2 regions of the Stenotrophomonas sp. SAU14A_NAIMI4_8 genome follow, and region 1 is predicted to be linked to the other one. Evidence: predicted binding sites of a transcription regulator. Region 1 holds the regulator's gene; the other holds the start of a gene.
What was found. The regulator FliA, encoded in region 1, starts transcription of late flagellar genes. The targets are predictions, from matches to a motif close to TAAAGTTTNNCNNNCNNNGGCCGATAA.
Positions count from the first base shown of each region.

Region 2: a site for FliA is predicted at 4,558-4,584, ahead of C1930_RS17955 (methyl-accepting chemotaxis protein). Genes of this name have one in related genera too.

Region 1 is NZ_CP025999.1:2,100,230-2,107,250, reverse strand. It holds gene flhF (flagellar biosynthesis protein FlhF) at 1-1,094, shown strand, start outside; gene C1930_RS09715 (P-loop NTPase) at 1,081-1,968, shown strand; gene C1930_RS09710 (RNA polymerase sigma factor FliA) at 1,965-2,708, shown strand; gene cheY (chemotaxis response regulator CheY) at 2,728-3,120, shown strand; gene C1930_RS09700 (protein phosphatase CheZ) at 3,120-3,725, shown strand; gene C1930_RS09695 (chemotaxis protein CheA) at 3,728-5,569, shown strand; gene C1930_RS09690 (flagellar motor protein) at 5,671-6,411, shown strand; gene motD (flagellar motor protein MotD) at 6,413-7,021, shown strand, end outside.
Region 2 is NZ_CP025999.1:3,980,853-3,987,873, reverse strand. It holds gene C1930_RS17985 (alkaline phosphatase) at 1-104, shown strand, start outside; gene C1930_RS17980 (AEC family transporter) at 266-1,201, opposite strand; gene C1930_RS20470 (LysR family transcriptional regulator) at 1,294-1,527, shown strand; gene C1930_RS17975 (LysR family substrate-binding domain-containing protein) at 1,549-2,169, shown strand; gene C1930_RS17970 (transporter substrate-binding domain-containing protein) at 2,320-3,036, opposite strand; gene C1930_RS17965 (VOC family protein) at 3,199-3,567, shown strand; gene C1930_RS17960 (arylamine N-acetyltransferase) at 3,575-4,411, opposite strand; gene C1930_RS17955 (methyl-accepting chemotaxis protein) at 4,613-7,021, shown strand, end outside.

The DNA.
Region 1 (7,021 bases):
CGCAGGACACTGCCGCCCTGCCGCCGCCGCTGCCGATGACGGCCGAGGCGCCGACGGCCGCCGTGATCGCCGCCGAGCCGGCGGTGACCGCCGAGCAGCCGATCCCGGTACTAGCCGAAGCCACGCCGCAGCCCGAGCCCGCCCCGCAGCTGATGCCGGCGCCGGTGGTGACCGTGGTGGCCCAGGATGACGCCGAGATCCGCCAGCTGCGCCAGGAAGTGGCCGGCATGCGCCAGGTGATCGAGCGCGAGATGAACCGCTTCACCGACGAACGCCTGCGTGGCAACGCAGTGCGCGGTGCGGCGCTGGACCTGATGGACGAGTACGGCTTCGATGCCGGCCTGGCCCGCGATGTGGCCATGCAGATTCCGGCGGAAACCGAGGCCCACCGCGGCCGCGGCCTGATGCTGGGGCTGATCTCGCGCAAGCTGCCGATCGCCCCGGTCGATCCGCTGGAAGAAGGCGGTGTGATCGCCCTGGTCGGCCCCACCGGCGCCGGCAAGACCACCACCATCGCCAAGCTGGCCTCGCGCTTCGCCGAAAGCCACGCCGCCCGCGATGTGGCCCTGGTCACCACCGACACCCTGCGCGTGGGTGCCCGTGAACAGCTGTACGGCTACGGCCGCCAGCTCGGCATCGCGGTGCACGAAGCCAACAGCGGCACCGACCTGGACCAGCTGCTGGAACGCCTGAAGGACTACAAGCTGGTGCTGATCGACACCGCCGGCCTGGGCCCGCGCGACCGCGCGCTGGCCGCCCAGCTGCAGTGGCTGCGCGCCGCCCGCCAGGTGCGCACCCTGCTGGTGCTGCCGGCCAACACCAGCTTCGGCGACATGGACGAGGTGGTCCGCCGCTTCGGCGCGGCCAACCTGCAGGGCCTGGTGCTGAGCAAGCTGGACGAGACCGGCCGCTTCGGCAACGCCCTGTCGGTGGCCGTGGACCACCAGCTGCCGATCACCTGGGTGACCGACGGCCAGGACGTGCCGGACGACCTGCACCGTGCATCTGCAGCCAATCTTGTACTTCGCCTTGAAGATTTGCGCCGAGCGGCCGATATGCCCTGCAACCCGGAGTTGAACCATGCCGTCGCGTGAGTACGCCAAGCTGACCACCACCTTCCCGCTGACGGCCACCCGCAGCGAGCCGCTGGGCCCTGTGCGCACCATTGCGGTGACCGGCGGCAAGGGCGGCGTGGGCAAGACCAACGTGTCGGCCAATCTGGCCGTGGCGCTGGCGGGCATGGGCAAGCGCACCCTGTTGCTGGACGCCGACCTGGGCCTGGCCAACATCGACGTGATCCTGGGCCTGAACCCGACCTTCACCCTGGCCGACCTGGTGGCCGGCCGCTGCTCGCTGGACGATGTGATCATCGAAGGCCCCAACGGCGTGCTGGTGGTGCCGGCCGCGTCGGGCCGCCGGCACATGGCCGAACTGGCCCCGGCAGAGCACGTGGGCCTGGTCAACGTGTTCTCCGAACTGGAACGCGAGCTCGACATCATGGTGGTGGACACCGCCGCCGGCATCAACGACGGCGTGCTGACCTTCTGCCAGGCCGCGCAGGACACCGTGGTGGTGGTCTGCGATGAGCCGGCCTCGATCACCGACGCCTACGCGCTGATCAAGGTGCTGTCGCGCGAACGTGGCGTGGACCGCATCCAGGTGGTGGCCAACATGGTGCGCGACCCCAACGAAGGCCGCGTGCTGTATGAAAAGCTGACCCGCGTCTGCGAGAAGTTCCTGGCCGATGTCTCGCTGAACTACCTGGGCTGCGTGCCGCAGGATGACTGGCTGCGCCTGTCGGTGCAGCGCCAGCAGCCGGTGGTGAAGGCCTACCCGTCCAGTCCGGCCGCGCTGGCGATCACCGAGATCGCCCGCCGCACCGCGCGCTGGCAGGCCCCGACCGAGCCGCGCGGCGGCGTTGAATTCTTCCTGGAACGCATCCTGAAGCAGCGCGGGGTGACCGCATGAAAGGCGCAGCCCAGTACAAAGAGGTGCAGCGCGCCTCGGCCACCGACGTGATCGTGCAGCACTCGGACCTGGTGCGGCGCATCGCCCACCACCTGGCCGCGCGCCTGCCGGCCAGCGTGGAAGTGGACGACCTGATCCAGGCCGGCATGATGGGCTTGATCGAGGCCTCGCGTAGCTACGACGCCGACCAGGGCGCTTCGTTTGAAACCTATGCCTCGATCCGCATCCGCGGCTCGATGATCGACGAGATCCGCCGCGGCGACTGGGTACCGCGCTCGGTGCACCGCCGCGCCCGCGATGCCGCCGCCACCATCCGGCGCCTGGAACAGAGCAGCGGCCGTGCCGCCAGCGCCACCGAAGTGGCCGCGGCCATGGAAATGCCACTGCCCGACTACCTGCGCCTGATGGAAGACGCCTCGCGCGGCCAGGTGCTGAGCCTGGAATCGCGCATCGAAGACCAGGGCGAGCTGGACACCATCGCCCAGGGCGGCCCCACCCCGCAGCAGGTGCTGGAGCGCGGCGAATTCGGGCGCGAACTGGGCAAGGCCATCGGCCACCTGCCCGAACGCGAACAGCTGGTGCTCTCGCTCTACTACGAGCAGGAACTGAACCTGAAAGAGATCGGCGCGGTGCTCGGCGTGAGCGAATCGCGGGTCTGCCAGATCCATGGCCAGGCAGTGCTGCGCCTGCGTGGCCGACTGAAAGTCTTCGAGGCGGCCGACGCCGGCCTCGAGAATTGAACAACAAAGGAACTCTGCTTTGAACAAGAACATGCGCATCCTGATCGTTGACGACTTTTCGACCATGCGTCGCATCGTCAAGAACCTGCTGGGCGATCTGGGCTTCACCAATACCGCCGAAGCCGAGGACGGGCATGCTGCGTTGTCACTGCTGCAGAGCCAGCCCTTCGATTTCGTGGTGACCGACTGGAACATGCCCGTCATGACCGGCATCGAACTGCTCAAGGCCATCCGCGCCGACGCCAAGCTGAAGACCCTGCCGGTACTGATGGTCACCGCCGAAGCCAAGCGCGAGCAGATCATCGAAGCGGCACAGAACGGGGTGAACGGCTACATCATCAAGCCGTTCACCGCGCAGACGCTGGAAGAGAAGCTGGGCAAGATCTTCGAACGCCTGGCGGCCAGCGCCTGATGGATACCACGGTCGACAAGAGCGCCCTGGCCCTGCGCCTGCAGGAAGCACTGGATGCACTGGAAGCGGGCGACGAGAGCGCCTGGCGCCAGCGCATCGACAGTCTGGTGGCCGCGCGCACCCAGCCGATGATGAGCGGCCTTTCGCGGCTGGCCCGCGAACTGGGCCAGGCCCTGGGCGAGCTGCCGACCGTGCCCGACGAAGCCGGCGAGCTGGACGACGCCTGCGCGCGCCTGGACCACGTGGTGGCCATGACCGAACAGGCCACCCACCGTACCCTGGACCTGGCCGAAGAATGCCGCGCCCTGACCGAACAGCTGCGCGCCGATGGCCTGCAGCCGGGCCAGGACGTGCAGCTGGAGCGCATCCGCCACAACCTGACCGAGATCGCCCTGACCCAGAGCTACCAGGACCTGACCGGGCAGATCATCCGTCGCGTGGTCGGCATCGTCCGCCGCGTGCACGAAGGCTTCGGCGCGCTCGGCCTGCCGCCGGAACAGCATCGCACCGACCCGGAACTGGCCGGGCCGGCACTGAAGGGACTGGACCGCCACGCGGTCTCGCAGAACGACGCCGACGATCTGTTGTCGGACCTGGGGCTGTAAGCATGAGCGCGGTTGCCGACGACATCACTGCCGATTTCATCATCGAAGCACAGGAGATCCTCGATCGCCTGGGCGAACAGCTGGTGTCGCTGGAACAGGCACCGCAGGACAGCGAACAGCTCAATGCCGTGTTCCGCGGCTACCACACGCTGAAGGGCGGCGCCGGCTTCCTCGGCATCACCGCCATGGTCGAGCTGTGCCACGCCGCCGAAGAAGCACTGGGTTCGGCCCGTGCCGGCCAGGCCGTGCTGCAATCGCACCACTTCGACGCGGCGCAGCAGTCGCTGGATTACCTGCAGTCCATGCTCGACGCCGTTTCATCCGGCACCGAGCCGGGTTACGCACCGCCGGAACTGATCGCCCAGTTCGACGTGCATGGCGGCGCCGCACCCGCGACCAGTGCCAGCGCGGCCGCGGCACCGGCTGCCGGCGGCAGCGACCTGATCACCGACGATGAGTTCGAAGCGCTGCTGGACCAGTTGCACGGCGGCGGCGCGCCCACGGCCGTGGCCCCGGCGAAGAAGGCCGACGATGGCCTGATCAGCGAAGACGAATTCGAAGCGTTGCTGGACCAGCTGCATGGCGGCGCCGCACCCGGCAGCAAGCCGGTGGCTGCAGCGCCGGCCCCCACGCCGGCGACGCGCCCGACGGCGACCCCTGCCGCTGCGCCGGCCAAGCCCGCCGCGGCCAAGCCGCTGGCCGAGGCCGAACACACCGTGCGCGTGGACACCAAGCGCCTGGACGCCATCGTCAACCTTATCGGCGAACTGGTGCTGTCACGAAACCGCCTGAAGACGCTGCGCACCCGCCTGCGCGATGAAGAGCTGGACCGTGCCGTGTCCACCCTGGATATCGCCACCGCGCGCCTGCAGTCGGCGGTCATGCGCACCCGCATGCAGCCGGTCGGCAAGGTGTTCTCGCGCTTCCCGAAGGTGGCCCGCGATGTGGCCCGTTCGCTGAAGAAGGAAGTCGATCTGGAACTGATCGGCGCCGAAACCGAGCTGGACCGCAACCTGGTGGAAGCGCTGGCCGATCCGCTGGTGCACCTGGTGCGCAACGCCATCGACCATGGCGTGGAAATGCCGGACCTGCGCGAAGCACAGGGCAAGCCGCGCATGGGCCATGTGCGCCTGTCGGCACAGCAGGAAGGCGACTACGTCAGCATTGAAGTGCAGGACGACGGCGCCGGCATCGACCCGGAAAAGCTGCGCGCCAAGGCGCGCGAGAAGGGCCTGATCGACCCGGAAGCCGCCGCCCGCCTGAGCAGCGAGGAATGCCTGCACCTGGTGTTCCTGCCCGGGTTCTCCACCAAGCAGCAGGTCACCGATATTTCCGGCCGCGGCGTGGGCATGGACGTGGTGCAGTCGCGCATCCGCGAACTGAGCGGGCAGATCCAGATCCAGTCCGAACTGGGTCGTGGCAGCCGCTTCCTGATCCGCGTGCCGCTCACCCTGGCCATCCTGCCGACCCTGCTGGTGCAGGCCGGCGAGGATGTCTACGCCCTGCCCCTGGCCCGCGTGATGGAAGTGCTGCATGCACCGCGCACCTCGCTGGGCTGGTTCGATGGCCGCGCCGTGCTCGACCGCCGCTCGCACACCCTGCCACTGATCGACCTGCGGCAGTGGCTGGATGTCACCCCGGCCGCCTCCAGCCTACTGACCATCGTGGTGCTGCAGGCCGGCGAGGCCCGTTTCGGGCTGGTGGTGGACCAGGTGCGCGGCCGCGAGGAAGTGGTGATCAAGCCGCTGCCGAAGGCGCTGCGCGGCCTGCGCGGCTACGCCGGGGCAACGCTGATCGGCGATGGCCGCATGGCCCTGATCCTGGACGTGGACGGGCTGAGATGAACCCGGCCGGGCGCTGCCCGGCACCCCGAAAACTGTGACTACCGTCTGTACACGCGCCACCGGTGTCTCAAGTCCCATTCACACACGCCGATACCGGACCCATGGATAGACTCAGCCTCATTGGACTTTTCCTTGCCCTGGCCTCACTGGTCGGCGGCAGCATCCTGAAGGGCGCCGGCCTGGCCTCGCTGTGGTCGCCGGCTGCCTTCGTGATCGTGATCGTCGGTACCGTGGCGGCCATCCTGCTGCACACCGCGCCGGCCGTGTTCAAGCACGCCTTCAAGATCGTGCGCTGGGTCGTGCGCCCGCCGCACAGCGACCGTCGCGAACTGATCCAGCAGATCGTGGAATGGAGCAACATCGCCCGCCGCCAGGGCCTGCTGGGCCTGGAATCGCAGGTGGAAGCACAGCGCGATCCGTTCCTGCGCAAGGGCCTGCAGCTGCTGGTGGACGGCGTCGAGCCAGAATCGATCCGGCACATGCTGGAAATCGAACTGGGCAGCCAGGAGCACCAGGACCAGGCCGGCGCCAAGGTGTTCGAAGCCATGGGCATCTATGCGCCCACGCTGGGCATCATCGGTGCCGTGCTTGGGCTGATCGCGGTCATGAAGAACCTGGCCGACCCCAGCAAGCTGGGCCACGGCATCGCCGCCGCGTTCACCGCCACCATCTACGGCATCGCCTCGGCCAACCTGCTGTTCCTGCCGATCGCGGCCAAGCTGAAGGGCGTGATCGCCCACAACTCGCGCGACCGCGAAATGGTCATCGAAGGCCTGATCTCGATTGCCCAGGGCGAGAACCCGCGCAACATCGAAACCAACCTTTCCGGCTTCCTGCACTGACATGGCCCGCCGCAAGCACCACGAAGAGCACGCCAACCATGAAGCATGGGCGATCCCCTATGCCGATCTGATGACGTTGCTGCTGGCGTTCTTCGTCGTGATGTACGCCATTTCCTCGGTGAACGAGGGCAAGTACCGCATCATGGCCGATGCGCTGACCGATGCCTTCGGCGGCGCTCCGCGCACCATCAACCCGGTGCAGGTGGGCAACAAGCAGGTGCAGGGCGGCGGCTGGGACAGCCCCTCGGTCATCAAGTCCGGCACCAAGATCGGCCCGTCCGCGCCGGCGCCTTCGCACGACCCCACCCTGCTGCCTTCGATGGCCTCGCAGATGCGCATGCCGGTGTCGGTGCACAACCAGGAACAGATCGCCCGTGCCGAGCGCCAGCTCAACAGCATCGCCGACCGCCTGACCGCCGCACTGTCGCCGCTGATCGACCGCGGCATGATCAGCGTGCGCCGCACCGAACTGTGGATCGAGGTGGAGATCAACAGTGACATCCTGTTCCCCACCGGTTCGGCGGCACTGGACGTGCATGCGCGGCAGACCCTGGCCAGCCTGGCCGAGGTGCTGCGCGATGTGCCCAACAGCGTGCGCGTGGAAGGCCAC
Region 2 (7,021 bases), 1.9 Mb from region 1:
GCGGCATCGATGCCGGCTACCGCCAGCACGTGGGCTGGAATGACGGCAGCTACATCGATAACACCGACGTAGCCCTGGCCGTGCAGGAAGCCCTGAGCCGCTGACTTCGCTATTTGTAGAGTCGAGCTTGCTCGACTGGACTGCCAAATGCAGTCGAGCAAGCTCGACTCTACAGAAGGCGGTAGTCGAGCAAGCTCGACTCTACGGAAGGCGGCAGTCGAGCAAGCTCGACTCTACAGAAGTCCTGCGCCCAGCAGGTGCGACGCTACCGGATCAGCGCCAGATACGCGGTCACGCTCAGCAGTGACAGCACGGTCGTCCCCAGCACCGTCGCCGCGGTCGTCGCGGCCTCGCGCCGATGGAATTCGGCCAGCATGAACGGCCCGGTGCCGGTGGGAAGCGCGGCCAGCAACACCGCGGCATGTACCAGCGGGGTGGGCAGCGCAAACACCCGGGTGGCCAGCACCCACACCAGCAGCGGCTGCAGCAGCAGCTTTGCCGCGCCCAGGCCCAATGCGCTGCGTGCGGCGCCGGGTGCAACATTGCGGCGCTCACCCAGGAACAGGCCCAGCGCGATCAAGGCGCAGGGCGCAGCGGCGCTGCCCAGCAGCTTCAGGAAGGCATCCACCGGCCCGGGCACGGCCAGACCGGTTGCCATCGGTACGATGCCCAGCGCCGGTGCCAACAGCAGCGGGTTGCGCGCCAGCGATCGGCTGACCTTCCACAACAGATGGTGCAGGCGCTGTTCCCGCTGCAGGCCCGCTTCGATCAGGATGATGGCCACGGCGAACAGCACGCAGACCGTCAGCAGGGTGGCGACCAGAGTCGGTGCCAGTGCGGTCGGGCCCAGTACCGCGGCCGCCAGCGGAAAGCCCATGAAGCCGGTGTTTGCGTAGGCGGCATTCAGGCCGTCGATGCTGGCATCGGCCAAGGCATGGCCACCGCGTCGGCGCAGCAGCACCGTGGCCGCGAACACCAGCGCCGTGCCGATGCCGAAGCTGAGTAGGAAGCCAGGGTGCCAGAGGTCGCGCCACTGCGCGTGGGCCACCACGTCGAACAGCAGCGCAGGCAGCGCAAGGTAGACAACGAACCGGTTCAATTCACTGGTGGAGTGCGGGCCCAGGGCGCCGCTGCGGCGTGCCACCCAACCCGCGAACACCAGGGCGAAGATGGGCAGCACGATCGCCAGTACAGACCACATGGCGGCTTGAAAAAGGGGAGGGGCTACAAGGCTACGCAGCGCCATCCATACCTTCCAATGCTTTCTTCGGCATTCAGCGATACCCTTTGTGCATGATCGACATCCGCCCGTTGCGCTATTTCCTGGCCGTGGCCGAGACACTGCACTTCGGCCGTGCGGCCGAGCGCCTGCACGTCACACAGCCCCCGCTCAGCCGGCAGATCGCGGCGCTGGAACGCTCGTTGGGCGTGGCACTGTTCGAGCGCGATTCGCGCCATGTGCGGCTGACCCCGGCCGGCCAGCGCTTTCGCGAAGATGCGCGTGCCGTGCTGGCCTCACTGCAGTAGGCCTGCCACACGGCGCGGCAGATCGACGCCGGTGAACAGGGCGAACTGCAGGTCGGTTTCATGATGCACGCCGCCCACAGCTCGGTGCCGCCGTTGGCGCGCCGGTTCATGGCAGCCTGCCCGCAGGTTCAGCTACGCCTGCGCGAGGCACTGCCGTTTCCACTGCTGGACGGGGTGCTCAGTGGCGAGCTGGATGCAGGCATCGGCTTCGCGCCCGCAGCAATGCGCGGTCTGCAGATGCAGCCATTGCTGCAGGAGCCGTTGTGCGTGGTGGTGCCGCAGGACCACCGCTTGGCGCGGCGGCGTCAGGTGGCCGTGGCTGCGCTGGCCGATGAAGGCCTGATCACCGCGCCCGCCGAGGTGGTGCCGACGCTGCGCGAAGCGATCGACGCGTGCTTCCGCGCCGTAGGGCTCGAACCGCGGATACGTCTGGAAGTGCAGTTGCAGCAGAGCATCGTCAGCCTGGTGGCGGAAGGGTTGGGCATCGCGCTGGTGCCGGCGTCGCTGCGCCGGCTGGGGGTGCCTGGCGTTGCATTCGTGGGGCTGAAGGATGCCCCGCAGGTGCAGCAGGTCCTGTTCTGGCGTGATGGCAACCGCAATCCTGCATTGGCGCGTCTGCTGGCGTGCATCACCGCCACGTAGCGTCGAGCTTCGCTGTCTGTAGAGTCGAGCTTGCTCGACTGATCTTCGCTCTTTGTAGAGTCGAGCTTGCTCGACTGGATTGCCAGAAGCAGTCGAGCAAGCTCGACTCTACGGAACGCGGCAGTCGAGCAAGCTCGACTCTACTGGCCCCTACCGCAGCAGGGTCACCTGCTGCCCGGCGCGGTCGAACGCTTCGGCCAGCAGCGATGTCTGCCGGATGGCATCCACTTCGGCAAACAACGCCTGCAGCGCTGCCACCGGGCGCGCGGCCGGTGCGGCCACGGCCTGGGCTATCGCGGTGAACCGGTCAGCCAGCACGCGGTGGCCGGGATGCAGCGCGGCCCACGCCTGCAGCGGCTGGCGTACGCCTGCGGCTGCGTCCATGCGCTGCTGGTCGAACAGGGCGATGGCGGCGGCGGATGTGTCGGCACGCTCGATGCGTGCATGCTGCAACGCACGGCTGAGAAACAGATCGTAGGCGGCGCCGCGGCCCACCGCGATGCGCATGCCATGGCGGTCAAGATCGGCCACCTGCTGCGCGGGGCTGTCATCACGCACCAGATAGGTGCCTTCAATTTCCAGATACGGTGCGCTGAAGGCGATGCGATCGGCGCGCGCTGGATCAATGGCCAGAAAAGCGAGATCCCAATCATCATTGGCGGCGGCCGCCACGACCGATGCAGCGGCGTCATGGCAGGTGAAGCGCGACGCAACCCCCAACCGTTGCGCCAGCGCCGTGGCCAGGTCCACCGAAGGGCCACGCGGCGCCGATGCGTTGCCCTGCGCCAGCACCGGGTTGCCCAGATTGATGCCGACCCGAAGGTAGCCAAGCGGCGCGAGCGCAGTGCGGAAGTCGGACAGCGGCATGGGGTACTCCGGCAAGCACGGGGGAGCCCAAGCATGCCAGCCACAGCGTGCCGGTGGCGTGCCGCCCTCCATGCTCCGCGACAGGCTCGGTGCCGGCGATGGCCCCCGCGCCATGCCGAAGGCGATTACCCTGCGCATCATCTGAAGCGAAGTGGCGCAGCGATGAACCCTGTCATGCATGTCGAGATTCCGGTAGCCGACCTGGCCCGTGCCATTGCGTTCTACCAGCGATGGCTGCAGGTGGTGATCGATGCCCCGGTGCCGGTGCATGACTGCATGATGGCCTACCTGCCGTTCGACGATGACGCTGGCGGCGCCAGCCTGGCCCTGGTACAGGGAGCGGACTATCGGCCCTCGGAGCAGGGTGCGCGCATCTACATCGGTGTTGATGACCTGGACGCCAGCCTGGCCCGTGCGCTGCAGGCCGGCGCCGCGCTGCGGTTCGGCCCCGCCCAGGCCGGTGAGTGGCACGTGGCCGAGATCGCTGACAGCGAAGGCAACCGCATTGCCGTGCAGGCCCCGGCAGCCTGACGCCCGGCTACGCGGCAGCGGACTGCCAACGCTGCAACCACCCTGCAATGGCGGGGTCCAGCCGCGCATCGTCGGGAAGCCGCACGCCGAAGCGGTCCTGCAGCACCTGCCGCACATCGACCACATCGCGCAGCGCCCGCTTCTGCGGCGTCTGGCCGTGGCGGTACTCGGTGTAGTTGCCGCTGCCGATGGTGCGGCGCCAGTTCGGGCCGGTCAGCGAAGCACGCAGCTCGCCCGGGAAACTCGAGTGCGGGTGCGTGCACACATACCAGTTGCCTACTTCGTTGTCGGCCGGCGCCGGTGAGGCCAGGTCGAAGCGATACAGCGAACGCCAGTCATCGCCACTGCTGGCCGCCAGCAGGAAATCACCATCGTCCAGCCGCTGCAGGCGATAGCGCTCGTGGGGCGTGTCCTGCACGGCGATCTCGCGCAGGCGCAGCGGTACGGTCGGGGTCAGGCTGCCAAAGCCGGTGTCCACCAGCCAGTCCCCGTCATCCAGGCGTACCCGGATCAACAAATGGGTACGCGGGGTCAGTTCGCCATCGCTGGCCGACAGCAGCACGCGCGCGCTCAGCGGGTGGGCGTCGAAACCCAGCGCCTGCAGCAGCGCCAGGAAGGCGCCGTTGAGCTCGAAGCAGTAACCGCCGCGCTGGGCGTGCAGCAGCTTGCGCTGCACGCTGTCCAGATCGATCGGCACCGCATCGCGCAGCAGGCAGGTCAGCGTCTCGAAGGGTACGTGGGCGTTGTGGCGCTGCTGCAGCTCGGCCAGCCCAGCAAGGGTGGCAGCCGGCGCGGCCGACAGCTGCAGGCGTTGCAGGTAGCGGGGGATATCGAGCGTGGTCATCACGGCACCAGGCGGGGCATAGATCCCTACTGTGCAACCGCAACCGGGGTTGAGGTCAAGCGGCAGGGCGGTGTCATTTCCTCGTCGTCTGTGGCCGGTACAAAGACCGCGACCGCTGGTGCGGCGATGGCCGCCGAAAGAAATGCTAAAGTCCAGGCGATCCAGGCCGATACAGATGCGTCCTTCTGCCTGGAGTCTGTCATGTTGATCGCGGTGCCCCGCCTCCGGTCCCTGCGCACCCGCCTGGATGGTCTGCGCTCGGCGTTTCCTGGCGTGCTGCGCTGGCTGCAGCCGCATCGGCTCAGCGTCGCCAACAAGCTGAAAGCCACCCTGTGGGTCTGCGGCCTGGGCCTGGTGGCCATCGCTGGGGTGTATGCCTGGACCGGCCACGCCAGCGCACAGGCCGCACGCACGCAGGCCAGCTACCAGCGTGGCAGCGATCTGGCCGCAGCGCTGGCCACCCGTGTGGCCGAGGCGCGTCGCCTGCAAACACAGTATGCACGCAGTTTCGACGATGCCGACCGCAGCCAATTGCTGGTCACGCAGCAGTCGCTGCAACGCGACCTGCAGGCGCTGCGTGCGCAACCCATGGACGCTGGCCGGCGCAAGGCACTGCAGTCTCTGGCGGAGGCCGTGGACGGCTTCTCCGACGGCATCACGGCGCTGTTCGCGCGTGTTGACGAGATGGGACGGGGCGAGGCGGGTTTGGCCGCGCAGCTGCAGCAGGCTGCCGATACGCTGCAGGCGGCGGTGGCGGCGCAGCAGCGTCCCGCGCTGGAGCTGCATGTCCAGAAGATGCGCCGGCAGGAAGCGCTGCTGCTGCTCGATGGCGACTCCACCCATGCAGACCGCGCAAGCGAAGAGAAACTACCGTTCGACCTCGCCCTGGTCGGGTTGTCGGCCGATGCCCAGGAACGTCTGCGCAGCGCCATGGATGCCTATCAGGCCGCGTTGCTGGGCTATACCGCCGCGCGGGTCGGCCTGGACGTGGAAGCGCTGTCCCTGCTGGATACCGCCGCCGCCGTGGCGCCGGCAGTGGCCACGTTCCAGGAAGCACAGCGGACCGCACTGGCGCAGGTACAGTCCCGCCAGCAACGGGGCGCACGTACCATGGGCGCGTTGTTCGCCTTCACCCTCGTGCTGGTTGCGGGCGTGCTGATCACCAGTCTGGTGCTGGTCCTGCGCGCCGTACGCCGCCCGATCCAGGACACGCTGCGCTTCGCCAGCGACATCGCCGACGACCGCCTGGATACCACCCTGCGCGTGCACAACGACAGCGATGAGATCGGCCAGCTGGCACAGCGGCTGATCCACATGCAGCAGCGGCTGCGCGCACGGATCGAAGACGAGCGTGCGGTCGCGCGTGGCAATACCCGGGTGCGCCAGGCGCTGGACAGTGCACAGACCGGTTTGATGGTGATCGACGCCGAGGGCCGCGTGGCCTACGCCAACCCGGCGCTGCTGCAGCTGCTGGCGCTGCAGATCGACACCCTGGTGGGCAGTGATGCCGCGCGCCTGCATCCGGCGATGGTCCGCCTGGCCGGCGCACGCCGCCGCGAGGAGCACGAGATCGCGCATGCGGGCGTGCGCTACCAGCTGATTGCCAACGCCATTGTCGACGACGGGCACTTCCTTGGGGTGGCGGTGGAATGGCGCAGCCGTGCGCTGGAAACTCTGCTGGAAACCGAGGTGGCGGCACTGGTCGATGCCGCTGCGCACGGCGACCTGCACGGCCGCATTGCACTGGAAGGGAAGCAGGGCTTCGTACGTACCCTGTCCACCAGCATCAACCATCTTCTGGCCACCTTTGAGACCAACCTTGCCGACCTGCAGGCGCTGCTGGCGGCACTGGCGCGCGGCGACCTGAGCGTGCGCATGGAAGGCGACCTGCAAGGCGTTTTCGCACGCATGCGCGACGATGCCAATGCCACCGTTGGCCAGCTTGGGCGCATCGTCACCCGCATCCAACAGGCCACCGCGCAGCTGGATCTGGGCGTTGGCGAAATCGTGTCCGGCCACCACGATCTATCGCAACGGACTGAACAGCAGGCGGCCAACCTGGAAGAGACCGCCGCCTCCCTGCACGAGCTGACAGACACCGTTGGCCGCAACGCCGATGCCGCCGGCCGCGCCGACGCGCTGGTGCAGGGCGCGGCAGCCGTGGCGGCGCGCGGCGGCCAGGCAGTCGGTCAGGTGGTGGCAACCATGCACGGCATCAGCGCAGCCTCGCGCCGTATCGGTGACATCACCCAGTTGATCGACGGCATCGCCTTCCAGACCAACATCCTGGCACTGAACGCCGCAGTTGAAGCCGCGCGTGCTGGCGAGCAGGGCCGCAGCTTCGCAGTGGTGGCCTCGGAGGTGCGCCTGCTGGCCCAGCGCAGTGCCGAGGCGGCCAAGCAGATCAAAGGGCTGATCGAAGATTCGGTGACCCGCGTTGCCCGGGGCAATGCGTTGGCTGAGCAGGCCGGCACCACGATGGGCGATATCGTCGGCAGCGTGCAGCAGCTGGCTGAACTGCTCGCCGCCATCCGCAGCGCATCGCAGGAACAGCACGCCGGCATCGCGCAGGTGAACCAGACCATCGTGCAGATGGAATCGAGTACGCAG